DNA from 3 places in the Rhodococcus sp. 077-4 genome. Region 2 is predicted to be linked to each of the others. Evidence: predicted binding sites of a transcription regulator. Region 2 holds the regulator's gene; each other region holds the start of a gene.
The links. The regulator LexA, encoded in region 2, represses DNA repair genes until DNA is damaged. The targets are predictions, from matches to a motif close to CGAACANNTGTTCG.

Region 1 (3,276 bases), on a different contig from region 2:
CGGCGGCCGACGCGTAAATCTTTCCTGTCACTTCCAGCTCCTGATGTGTTCGTTGAGCAAACGTTCGCCTCAGTGAACCTGAGCTGTGGTTTCCGGTGAAGTGAATGCGGGCTTTTGCTCGTTCGATGAACGCTTGGGGGCTTGGCGTCCGCTGAGCGGACGTAGTATGGCGCGGTGACGTCACCGGATGCCAATGCAAGTGTGATCGGGAAGATCTGCTCGTTGCTGCGGGCAGCGGGAGGCGCGGAGCCGTCGGGTGCCTCGACCACGGCGCTCGCACGGACGGCCGACATTGCACGACCGACCGCGCATCGGCTGCTGTCGTCGCTGGCCGAGGAAGGCTTCGTCGACCGCGACTCTGCGTCCGGCCGCTGGTCGTTGGGTCCGGAGATCTACCTACTCGGGTCGATGGCGGCTCTGCGGTACGACATCACGGATCAAGCTCGAAAAGTAGTGCAGGCGTTGGCGACCGAGAGCGGGGAGAGCGCATTCCTCTCGGCCCGGCGAGGAGCGGAGACCGTCTGCTTGCTTCGGGTGGAAGGGAGCTTTCCGCTGCGCTCGCATGTGTTGTACGAGGGCATTCGGCTGCCGCTCGGGGTCGCGTCCGCCGGTCTGGCCATTCTTTCGCACCTGCCCGATCGGGAAGTCGACCAGTACCTCGACGGAGTCGACCTGGTGCCCGAGTGGGGCCCGGATCATTCGGAGGCGGCGATCCGGCATCGCGTCGGACTCACTCGGACAACAGGATTCGCCGTCAACCCGGGATTGCTCGTGGAGGGCAGTTGGGGCCTCGGTGCGGCTGTGTTCGACCGTGCCGGAGGGCCTGCATGGGCGCTGAGCCTGACCGGGGTAGAGACGCGATTTCGGGACGATCGACGCCGAGAGCTGGGCAAGCTGCTGCTCGACGCGGCGCACCGACTCACCGTGCAATTGGGCGAGCGTCCCGGCCTCGACTAGCTGTCGAGTTCTTCGAGAATATCCGCGGCGTCCTGACTGCCTGCGGTGGCCAACCTCCGCAACTCGGTGCGGTCGCCACGTTCACCGGCCAATTCGACAAGAATGTCGACGGCATCGCTGCTGCCGGCATCGGCGAAAGTACGTAGTTCGTCGAGGTCGTTCCGAGAGCCTGCGAGTTCTACCAACTCGTCGACGGCATCCTGATCGCCGCGGGCCGCGCGTGCGCGCAAGTCACGCAATTCCGATGCCGTGGAATTCGATTCGGTCATGAGGTGAAGTGTAGATCCATCATCGAATAACGGCAGGTCAAGTGGCCGTTGGGCGGCTTGTGAAGTTCTTGTCGGTGGGTCGGGATACTCTTCTTTCAGCTCGAACGCATGTTCGGTATCGGGGTTCACCGGGGGGTGGAGAATGAGTGCAGCACCAGCAGTGTCGTTGGCGGCGTTGACCGCTGCCGCACGAGACGAGAACCGGCACGCCGCACGCAAGATTGCTGCCTGCTACGACGTCCACCGCACCTGGATCACCCGCGATATCAAGCACAAGCACTACAGCCGCTACGGGCGCACCGAAATGGCGTTGGCGTTGGGGTGCTCGGCGACGGTTGCCGAATCGTATGTCTCGATCGCCGTCGCCCTGCACACCCGGCTCCCGCTGTTGCGGGCCGCGTTCTCCGCCGGTGAGATCGACCTCGCCCGAGTCCGGACGGCCTGCCGGATCCTCGACAATCTCTCCGACGACCTCGTCGCACGCGTCGAAGCCGAGGTCGTCGACGCCGCCCGCCAGAATTCGCCCGGGCCTTTGGAGAACGCGATCTGGGAGATTCTGGTTCGTGTGGCACCCGAGGAAGCAGCAGCATTGCGGGAGTTCGCGAAGAAATTTCGGACCGTCACCTTTAGTTCCGCCGGTGAGCTCGCCCGCATCCGAGCCGAGTTGACCGCCCCCGAAGCTGCTGCCGCATGGCAGCTTCTCGAAGAAATGGCCGACACCCTCTGCCCGAAAGACCCGCGCGGGAAGAAGGAACGGCTCTGCGATGCGTTCATGGCCCGCATGCACGGCGAATCACGGCTGGTGTGCCAATGCCAGCGCCCCACATGCCCGAAAAAGGATGCGGGTGCGGTGTTGCCGGATCGGCGGGTGCCGCTGACGATGATCACCGTCGACATCGCCACCCTCATCGGATTACTCGCGAACCCGGCGTATCTGGCCGGTCACGGGTCCATCGATCCGGAGTTGGCGCGGGAGTTGGCCCGCACCAGTCAGTGGCAGATCCTGCTCACCGACGCCGTGACCCTCGCCGAATCCCTCGGCCTCGCCCAGCAGAACCCAGAAACAGGTGACTGGGAACGAACCCCGACGAACGACAAGGACATAGCGTCACCGAACGCGGAAACTGAGCCTGCCGCAGAAGCAGCACCGGCAGCCGCAGCCGCAGCGAATTCAGCGACGGACACCGGCACCGCTGCAAACGAGACAGAGCCCGGCGCAAGCACTGACACCGAACCGGCGTCGGAGACCAGGACCGAATCTGGCATAGCCACTGGGACTTCCATCGATACCGACCCCGACACCGACACCGCTACTGTGCCGGGCACGGACCCTCCGTGTGAGCCCGCCAACCGCACCGACACCGAATCGACCACTGCACCATCGCCGGCGACGGTACCGAAACCTACCCCCGGCCGGGGAGCTGATCCCGGCCATGGCTCCAATTCAGCGTCGCCGCATGCAGCATCACCCCGAGGCCCGGTGGGAGCATCCGGTCCGCCAGCAGATCTGAGCCGAGCGTCCGATCCACGCCAAATACACTTTGCTGCAGAACAACCCGAACGATCGAGTACAGGATCGCCGACACCGTCGAGTGGACCAGCACCTGCAACAGACTCCGCGCGGGGAACACACACTGCGTCTGTTCCTCCGCCCGAACCGCGAAAGAAAACACCACCGGAGCCGAACCCGAACCCGGTCGGAGCAGCACCGCAACCCGCCCCAGGTACCGACGGGACGGCAGAACCCAGCGGGGAGGAACACCGACGACGAACTCAGTCGTTGACCTCTGCTGCAGCTCTGTTCTGCACCCACACCCCACTCGGCCGTGGCACACGGCACAGCTCTGCCCTCGACCTGACCGACATCAGACATCCCGCCCGCAACATGAGGGCACTCGACCTACGCTCGACAATCCAGCCGAACAACCGAACCATCCACGCACCCGCCGGCCTCTACCTCGGCAACGCATCCCTCACCGCCGCCCTCGAAGCAGCCATCGCCGCCGACCCCACCCTCGGAAAATCCGTACCCCGCGACCCACTGACCGAC
Region 2 (3,276 bases):
CGGATCGCGCGCGTTTTGGTCATCGACCGGCTCGACACCGCGGACGTAGTGTTGCCTACGTGACGTCAGTCGTGCCGACGACCGTGATCCGCTTGGAGTTTCACCTGGTCGACGTCGGTATGCACCGAGCAAGGAGACATTCGTGGAACGCACACTTTTCGAGCCCGAGCACGAGCTGTTCCGGGAGTCGTACCGGAAATTTCTCGACCAGCACGTAGCACCGAACCACGCCAAGTGGGAAGAGCAGAACATCGTCGACCGCGGCGTCTGGGTCGAGGCCGGTAAGCAGGGCTTCCTCGGAACGGCAGCACCCGAGGAGTTCGGCGGCGGCGGAGTCAAGGACTTCCGCTACAACGCCATCGTCACCGAGGAAACCACCCGCGGTGGGTACAGCGGCATCGGCTTCACACTGCACAACGACGTCGTCGCGCCGTATCTGATCGAGCTGGCGAACGACGAGCAGAAGCAGCGCTGGCTGCCCGGATTCTGTTCCGGTGAGCTGATCACCGCAATCGCCATGACCGAACCCGGCACGGGCAGCGACCTGCAGGGCATCAAGACCAAGGCCGTCCGCGACGGCGACGACTGGGTGCTCAACGGCTCGAAGACCTTCATCACCAACGGAATCAACGCAGATCTGATCATTGTCGTGGCCTGCACCGACCCGGAGAAGGGCGCACAGGGCTTCAGCCTGCTGGTCGTCGAACGCGACATGCCCGGATTCGAACGCGGTCGCAACCTCGACAAGATCGGCATGAAGGCACAGGACACCGCCGAACTCAGCTTCACCGACGTTCGCGTGCCCGCCGCCAACCTCCTCGGCGAAGAAGGCATGGGGTTCATCTACCTCATGCAGAATCTGCCCCAGGAACGCCTGTCGATCGCCGTCGTCGCGGCAGCCGCGATGGAGTCGGCGCTGGAGATGACGATTCAGTACTGCCGCGATCGCAAGGCTTTCGGAAAGTCGATCGGCAAGTTCCAGAACACCCGATTCGTGTTGGCGGAGTTGGCAACCGAGACCACCGCCACCCGCATCATGGTGGACAAGTTCATCGAACTGCTCAATGCAGGGACGTTGTCCGTCCAGGAAGCCGCGATGGCGAAGTGGTGGACCACCGAGAATCAGGTCAAGCTGATCGACCGGTGCCTGCAGCTGCACGGCGGTTACGGCTACATGAAGGAATACCCGATCGCCAAGGCCTACATGGACTCTCGCGTCCAAACCATCTACGGCGGGACCACCGAGATCATGAAGGAGATCATCGGCCGCGGATTGAATCTGTGATCCGCTGATCCGATGCACGCGAAGGGCCGCAGCACATGTGCTGCGGCCCTTCTCGTGTCACTACGGTGACGATCCCTACAGCTTGCGCATCACGGTGACGACTTTGCCGAGGATTGCGGCGTTGTTGCCTGGAATCGGCTCGAACAGGGGATTGTGCGGCAGCAGCCACACTTCACCCTTGGACCGCTTGAACGTCTTGACGGTGGCCTCGCCGTCGATCATCGCAGCCACGATGTCGCCGTTGTCGGCCACGGACTGCTGGCGAACCACCACCCAGTCGCCGTCGCAGATGGCCGCCTCGATCATCGACTCGCCGACGACCTTGAGCAGGAAGAGCGAACCCTGCCCCACCAATTCGCGTGGGAGCGGGAACACGTCCTCGACGGCCTCTTCGGCAAGAATGGGACCGCCTGCGGCGATACGTCCCAGAACGGGCACGAACGTCGGGGTCGGCAGGCGATCCTGTTCGTCGGACGCCGCGGAACCGTCTACGGCGGCGGCAGCCTGATCGGCCTGCACCTCGTCCAGCCCACGCACGTCGACGGCGCGGGGGCGGTTGGCGTCCCGGCGCAGGAACCCCTTGCGTTCGAGGGTGCGAAGTTGATGAGCAACCGACGAGGTCGACGTCAGACCGACCGCATCGCCGATCTCACGAATGCTCGGCGGGTAGCCGCGCTCGGTGACCGAGGCGCGAATGACCTCGAGCACCTTGCGCTGCCGCTCGGTCAGACCCGCACTGATATCGGTTCCGACCTCCATGGCCTTGGATGTCGGCTCTGCGGCCGGCTTTCCTGCGGCGGCCTTGGTAGCGGTGGCCTTGGCGCCGGTCGTCTTGGGACCCGTGGTTCGCGTGGTCGACCTCGTCGAGGTCTCGTCCTTCATGCTGTCGGCCTCCTGCTGAAGTTCTGGATCCGGTCTGCGTGGTCGGTCTGCGCGGACTGGAGTTGATGGTGTCGACTCGTGTGGCGTGTGGTTTCTGACACGAATCTAGCGTGTATCAGCTGTTGAATCAAACATCTGTTCGACTCGTGTCGCGTTTTCTACAGACTTTGTCGGAGGCTCGTGATAGAACTTCGAACAAGCGTCCATCGAACGCCTGATCGAACAATCGATCCAACGAGTGAAGACGAGGTTCCGATGACCATCATCACCGATCGCCCCACCGCCACCGCCGTCCGTTCACGGTCCACCGTCGTCGAGCGCCGCCGCCGGGCGCGTCCGGCGGTGCACGGCGTCGCCGCGCCGTCCGGCCCGTGCCTGCCCGTCCTGGACCCGTCGTGGACGGATGTCACCGATCGTGAGCAGGCCGATCTCGAGTTCGACCGGACTTCTGCGCACTTCGCGGGTCAGCCGGTTCGCATGCGATCGCTGGTGCTGTCGATGTTGGCGGTCCTGGTCGTCGCAGGGGGACTGATCGGCATCGCGAACCTGCGGGCCACTGCAGCCGAGTCGGGCGCGCAGCCGGCCGGTGTGGTCGAAGTACACGACGGAGCAGTCGTCGAGTATGCGCCCGGCAGATGACCACCGGCCCCCTCGCGTCCGGGAAGACTGAGTATCCTCGACTGACTGCCCCGATGCGCGTGCTCGTCGTCGGAGCGTTGGATACGACGGAGGCTTCCTCATGCATTGCCCGTTCTGCAGGCATCCCGACTCACGCGTGGTCGACTCGCGTGAGATGGACGAGGGGCAGGCAATACGGCGTCGTCGCTCCTGCCCGGAGTGCGGTCGTCGATTCACCACCGTCGAGGCTGCAGTGCTGGCCGTCGTGAAGCGTAGCGGCGTGACCGAGCCGTTCAGCCGCGACAAGGTCGTCAAGGGTGTTCGACGCGCCTGCCAGGGCAGAGATGTCGACAACGACGCTTTGAACCTCTTGGCTCAACAGGTCGAAGACACCATTCGCGCCGCCGGTTCCGCAGAGATCCCCAGCAACGAGGTGGGTTTGGCGATTCTCGGGCCCCTTCGCGATCTCGACGAGGTGGCCTACCTGCGCT
Region 3 (3,276 bases), on a different contig from region 2:
TGGTGCAGTGGTCGATTCGGTGTCGGTGCGGTTGGCGGGCTCACACGCAGGGTCCGTGCCCGGCACAGTAGGCGTGTCGGTGTCGGGGTCGGTATCGATGGAAGTCCCAGTGGCTATGCCAGATTCGGTCCTGGTCTCCGACGCCGGTTCGGTGTCAGTGCTTGCGCCTGGCTCTGTCTCGTTTGCAGCGGTGCCGGTGTCCGTCGCTGAATTCGCTGCGGCTGCGGCTGCGGCTGCCGGTGCTGCTTCTGCGGCAGGCTCAGTTTCCGCGTTCGGTGACGCTATGTCCTTGTCGTTCGTCGGGGTTCGTTCCCAGTCCCCTGTTTCTGGGTTCTGCTGGGCGAGGCCGAGGGATTCGGCGAGAGTCACTGCTTCGGTGAGCAGGATCTGCCACTGACTGGTGCGGGCCAAATCCCGCGCCAACTCCGGGTCGATGGTTCCGTGACCGGCCAGGTAGGCGGGATTGGCGAGTAGTCCGATGAGGGTGGCGATGTCGACGGTGATCATCGCCAGCGGCACCCGCCGATCCGGCAACACCGCATCTTTTTTCGGGCAGTCCGAGCGGGGGCACTGGCACACCAGTCGGGTGTCGCCGTGCATGCGGGCCATGAACGCATCGCACAGCCGTTCCTTCTTACCGCGCGGGTCTTTCGGGCAGAGGGTGTCGGCCATTTCTTCGAGAAGCTGCCATGCGGCAGCAGCTTCGGGGGCGGTCAGTTCGGCTCGGATGCGGGCGAGTTCGCCGGCGGAACTGTAGGTGACGGTCCGAAATCTTTTCGCGAATTCCCGCAATGCTGCTGCTTCTTCGGGTGCGACGCGAACCAGAATGTCCCAGATCGCGTTCTCCAAAGGCCCGGGCGAGTTCTGGCGGGCGGCGTCGAGGACCTCGGCTTCGACGCGGGTGACGAGGTCGTCGGAGAGATTGTCGAGGATCCGGCAGGCGGTGCGTATCCGGGCGAGGTCGATCTCACCGGCGGAGAACGCTGCCCGGAGCAGTGGCATGCGGGTGTGCAGGGCGACGGCGATCGAGACATACGATTCGGCGACCGTCGCCGAGCACCCCAACGCGAGTGCCATTTCGGTGCGCCCGTAGCGGCTGTAGTGCTTGTGCTTGATATCGCGGGTGATCCAGGTGCGGTGGACGTCGTAGCAGGCAGCAATCTTGCGTGCTGCATGCCGGTTCTCGTCGCGCGCGGCAGCGGTCAACGCCGCCAACGACACTGCTGGTGCTGGATTCATTCTCCACCCCCCGGTGAACCCCAATTACGAACGCGTGTTCGAACTGAAAGAAGACTATCCCGAGCCACCGACAGAAACGTGCGCCGAAGCAGTAGACCCCTCGAGTACGCGTTTTACCTCTGGCGGAGCGCATCGATCGCTCCGAGGTCTACACGGATTCAGCTGCCGTTTACTCCAAGAGATCGAGACTGCGATGTTCCTGACAAGAAGACTTGTCCCTGCTGCGCAACGACGTCGACGCGAACACGAGCGCGATCGAACAGATGCAGCTGATGAGAACGAAAGAGGTCACAAGGCTGAGGTGTTCGGCGAGAAAACCCACGAAAGGGGGTCCGACGAGGTACGCGCCGTACCCTATGGCGCTGACCCGCGCGGCGGTTACTGCTGCGTCGGCATTGCTGCAGCGGTCTGCTTCACTGATGAGCAACGGAAACAGGGGCCCGAGGACTATCCCGGAGCAACCCACAGCGATAACCGCAACCCATGCCTGGTGCTGCAGCAGGAGTCCCACGAGCATGGTGGTCGAGACCACCGCTGCCGCGCACCACACCGTCAGTGCTGCGCCGAGCCGGTCGACGATCAGATCACCGAAGCTACGCGAGACGAACATCGAGCTGCTGAAGGCGACTACTGCAACGGCTCCGAATGTCGCACCACCGCCGAAGTCCCGTGACACCAGCAGGGCAGACCAGTCGGTGATCATGCCCTCGATCAGGAGGGCTGCAACGGCCATTACTCCGATCGATGCCGGGATGGCCAGCGTCCGACCACTGCAAATCCCCGCGGTCGGCCTGTAATGTCCGACGGCGTCGGGGTCGATGGCCACGCCCTGCGTACTCGAGGACGGCAAGGACCACGACGCGGCAAGGGCCGAGACCACCAGAAGAGTGCTGACCGTGGCGAAGTGCGCGAGCACAGTGATGTCGAACATCGAGGCGAGAGCGCCCGACGATGCCCCGGCGAGTACTCCCAGGCTGTAACCGCCGTGAAGACGGGAGAGGATCCGTTGTCCACCGCGATTCTGGTAATCGATAGCAGCAGTGTTCATTGCGACGTCCAAGCACCCGCTTGCGGCACCGAGGGCAACCAACGCTCCACCGAGTGCCCAGCCGTTGGGTGCAAGCCCGATCAGCGGCAGCGCAGCACTGAATGCGACGGATGTATTGGCGCACAACGACTTCGCCGTCACGATGCGCAACAGGTGCGCAGCGCCGGTCAAGGCCGGCACAGAACCAGCGGCGACCGCCAACAGTACCCAGCCCACTTGGCCGTCGGTTAGGTGAAGATCGGCGGTGACCTGCGGAATGCGAGGTGCCCAACTTGCCAGAACCGCACCGTTCACAAAGAAGATGACCCACAATGCCACTGACGATCGACGGGTACGAACAGGAAACGACATGACGGCCTCGCGGTCGCCCTATCGGAAGCAGATGCCTACACCCCCGGACGGGCAGGGGCGCTACGGCGTGATTCGTGAACGATGTCAGCAAACCACTCTGCGTGATCGACGTCAAACATCGCGAGTTGGTCGAGTGCTGTTCGCCTTCCGAGACGAAACTGCCCGGCAGCGGGCTACCAGGACCGCATCTACGTCGAACTTGCGTTCACGCGTACTTCGCATCCTCCGCCGCGGTGTCGTGGTGAATCGGGCCCGCCGTTCGTGTCAACGGCAGAGCACTACCTCCGCGTCGCACCGCCACGAATTCAGCCGCGATGGCGAGTGCAGTCTCCTCGGGTGTTCGGGCACCCAGGTCCAGTCCGATCGGCGATTTCAAGCGCGCCAGTTCCTCCTCCGTCAGCCCCACTTCACGCAACCGGGCTGCGCGATCGTCGTGAGTCCTGCGTGAACCCATCGCCCCGACGAATGCGACGGGGAGTCGCAGTGCCACTTCGAGTAGCGGCACGTCGAACTTGGCGTCGTGGGTGAGTACGCAGATCACCGTTCGGGCATCGACCTCTGTCCGCGCCAGGTAGCTGTGCGGCCATTCGGCCACTACTGCATCGGCATCGGGAAACCGTGCAGCCGTGGCAAATACG

Region 1: the regulator LexA is predicted to act here: its motif matches at 1,328-1,341, upstream of ACNEOT_RS05585 (DUF222 domain-containing protein).
Region 3: the regulator LexA is predicted to act here: its motif matches at 1,267-1,280, upstream of ACNEOT_RS01255 (DUF222 domain-containing protein).

Annotation. Positions count from the first base shown of each region.
Region 1 is NZ_JAJPWC010000001.1:1,148,055-1,151,330, forward strand. It holds gene ACNEOT_RS05570 (CoA transferase subunit A) at 1-31, opposite strand, end outside; gene ACNEOT_RS05575 (IclR family transcriptional regulator) at 175-957, shown strand; gene ACNEOT_RS05580 (hypothetical protein) at 954-1,226, opposite strand; gene ACNEOT_RS05585 (DUF222 domain-containing protein) at 1,369-3,276, shown strand, end outside.
Region 2 is NZ_JAJPWC010000002.1:1,013,831-1,017,106, forward strand. It holds gene ACNEOT_RS14040 (acyl-CoA dehydrogenase family protein) at 143-1,285, shown strand; gene lexA (transcriptional repressor LexA) at 1,361-2,044, opposite strand; gene ACNEOT_RS14050 (hypothetical protein) at 2,423-2,806, shown strand; gene nrdR (transcriptional regulator NrdR) at 2,907-3,276, shown strand, end outside.
Region 3 is NZ_JAJPWC010000001.1:257,572-260,847, reverse strand. It holds gene ACNEOT_RS01255 (DUF222 domain-containing protein) at 1-1,239, opposite strand, end outside; gene ACNEOT_RS01250 (MFS transporter) at 1,409-2,605, opposite strand; gene ACNEOT_RS01245 (XdhC family protein) at 2,844-3,276, opposite strand, start outside.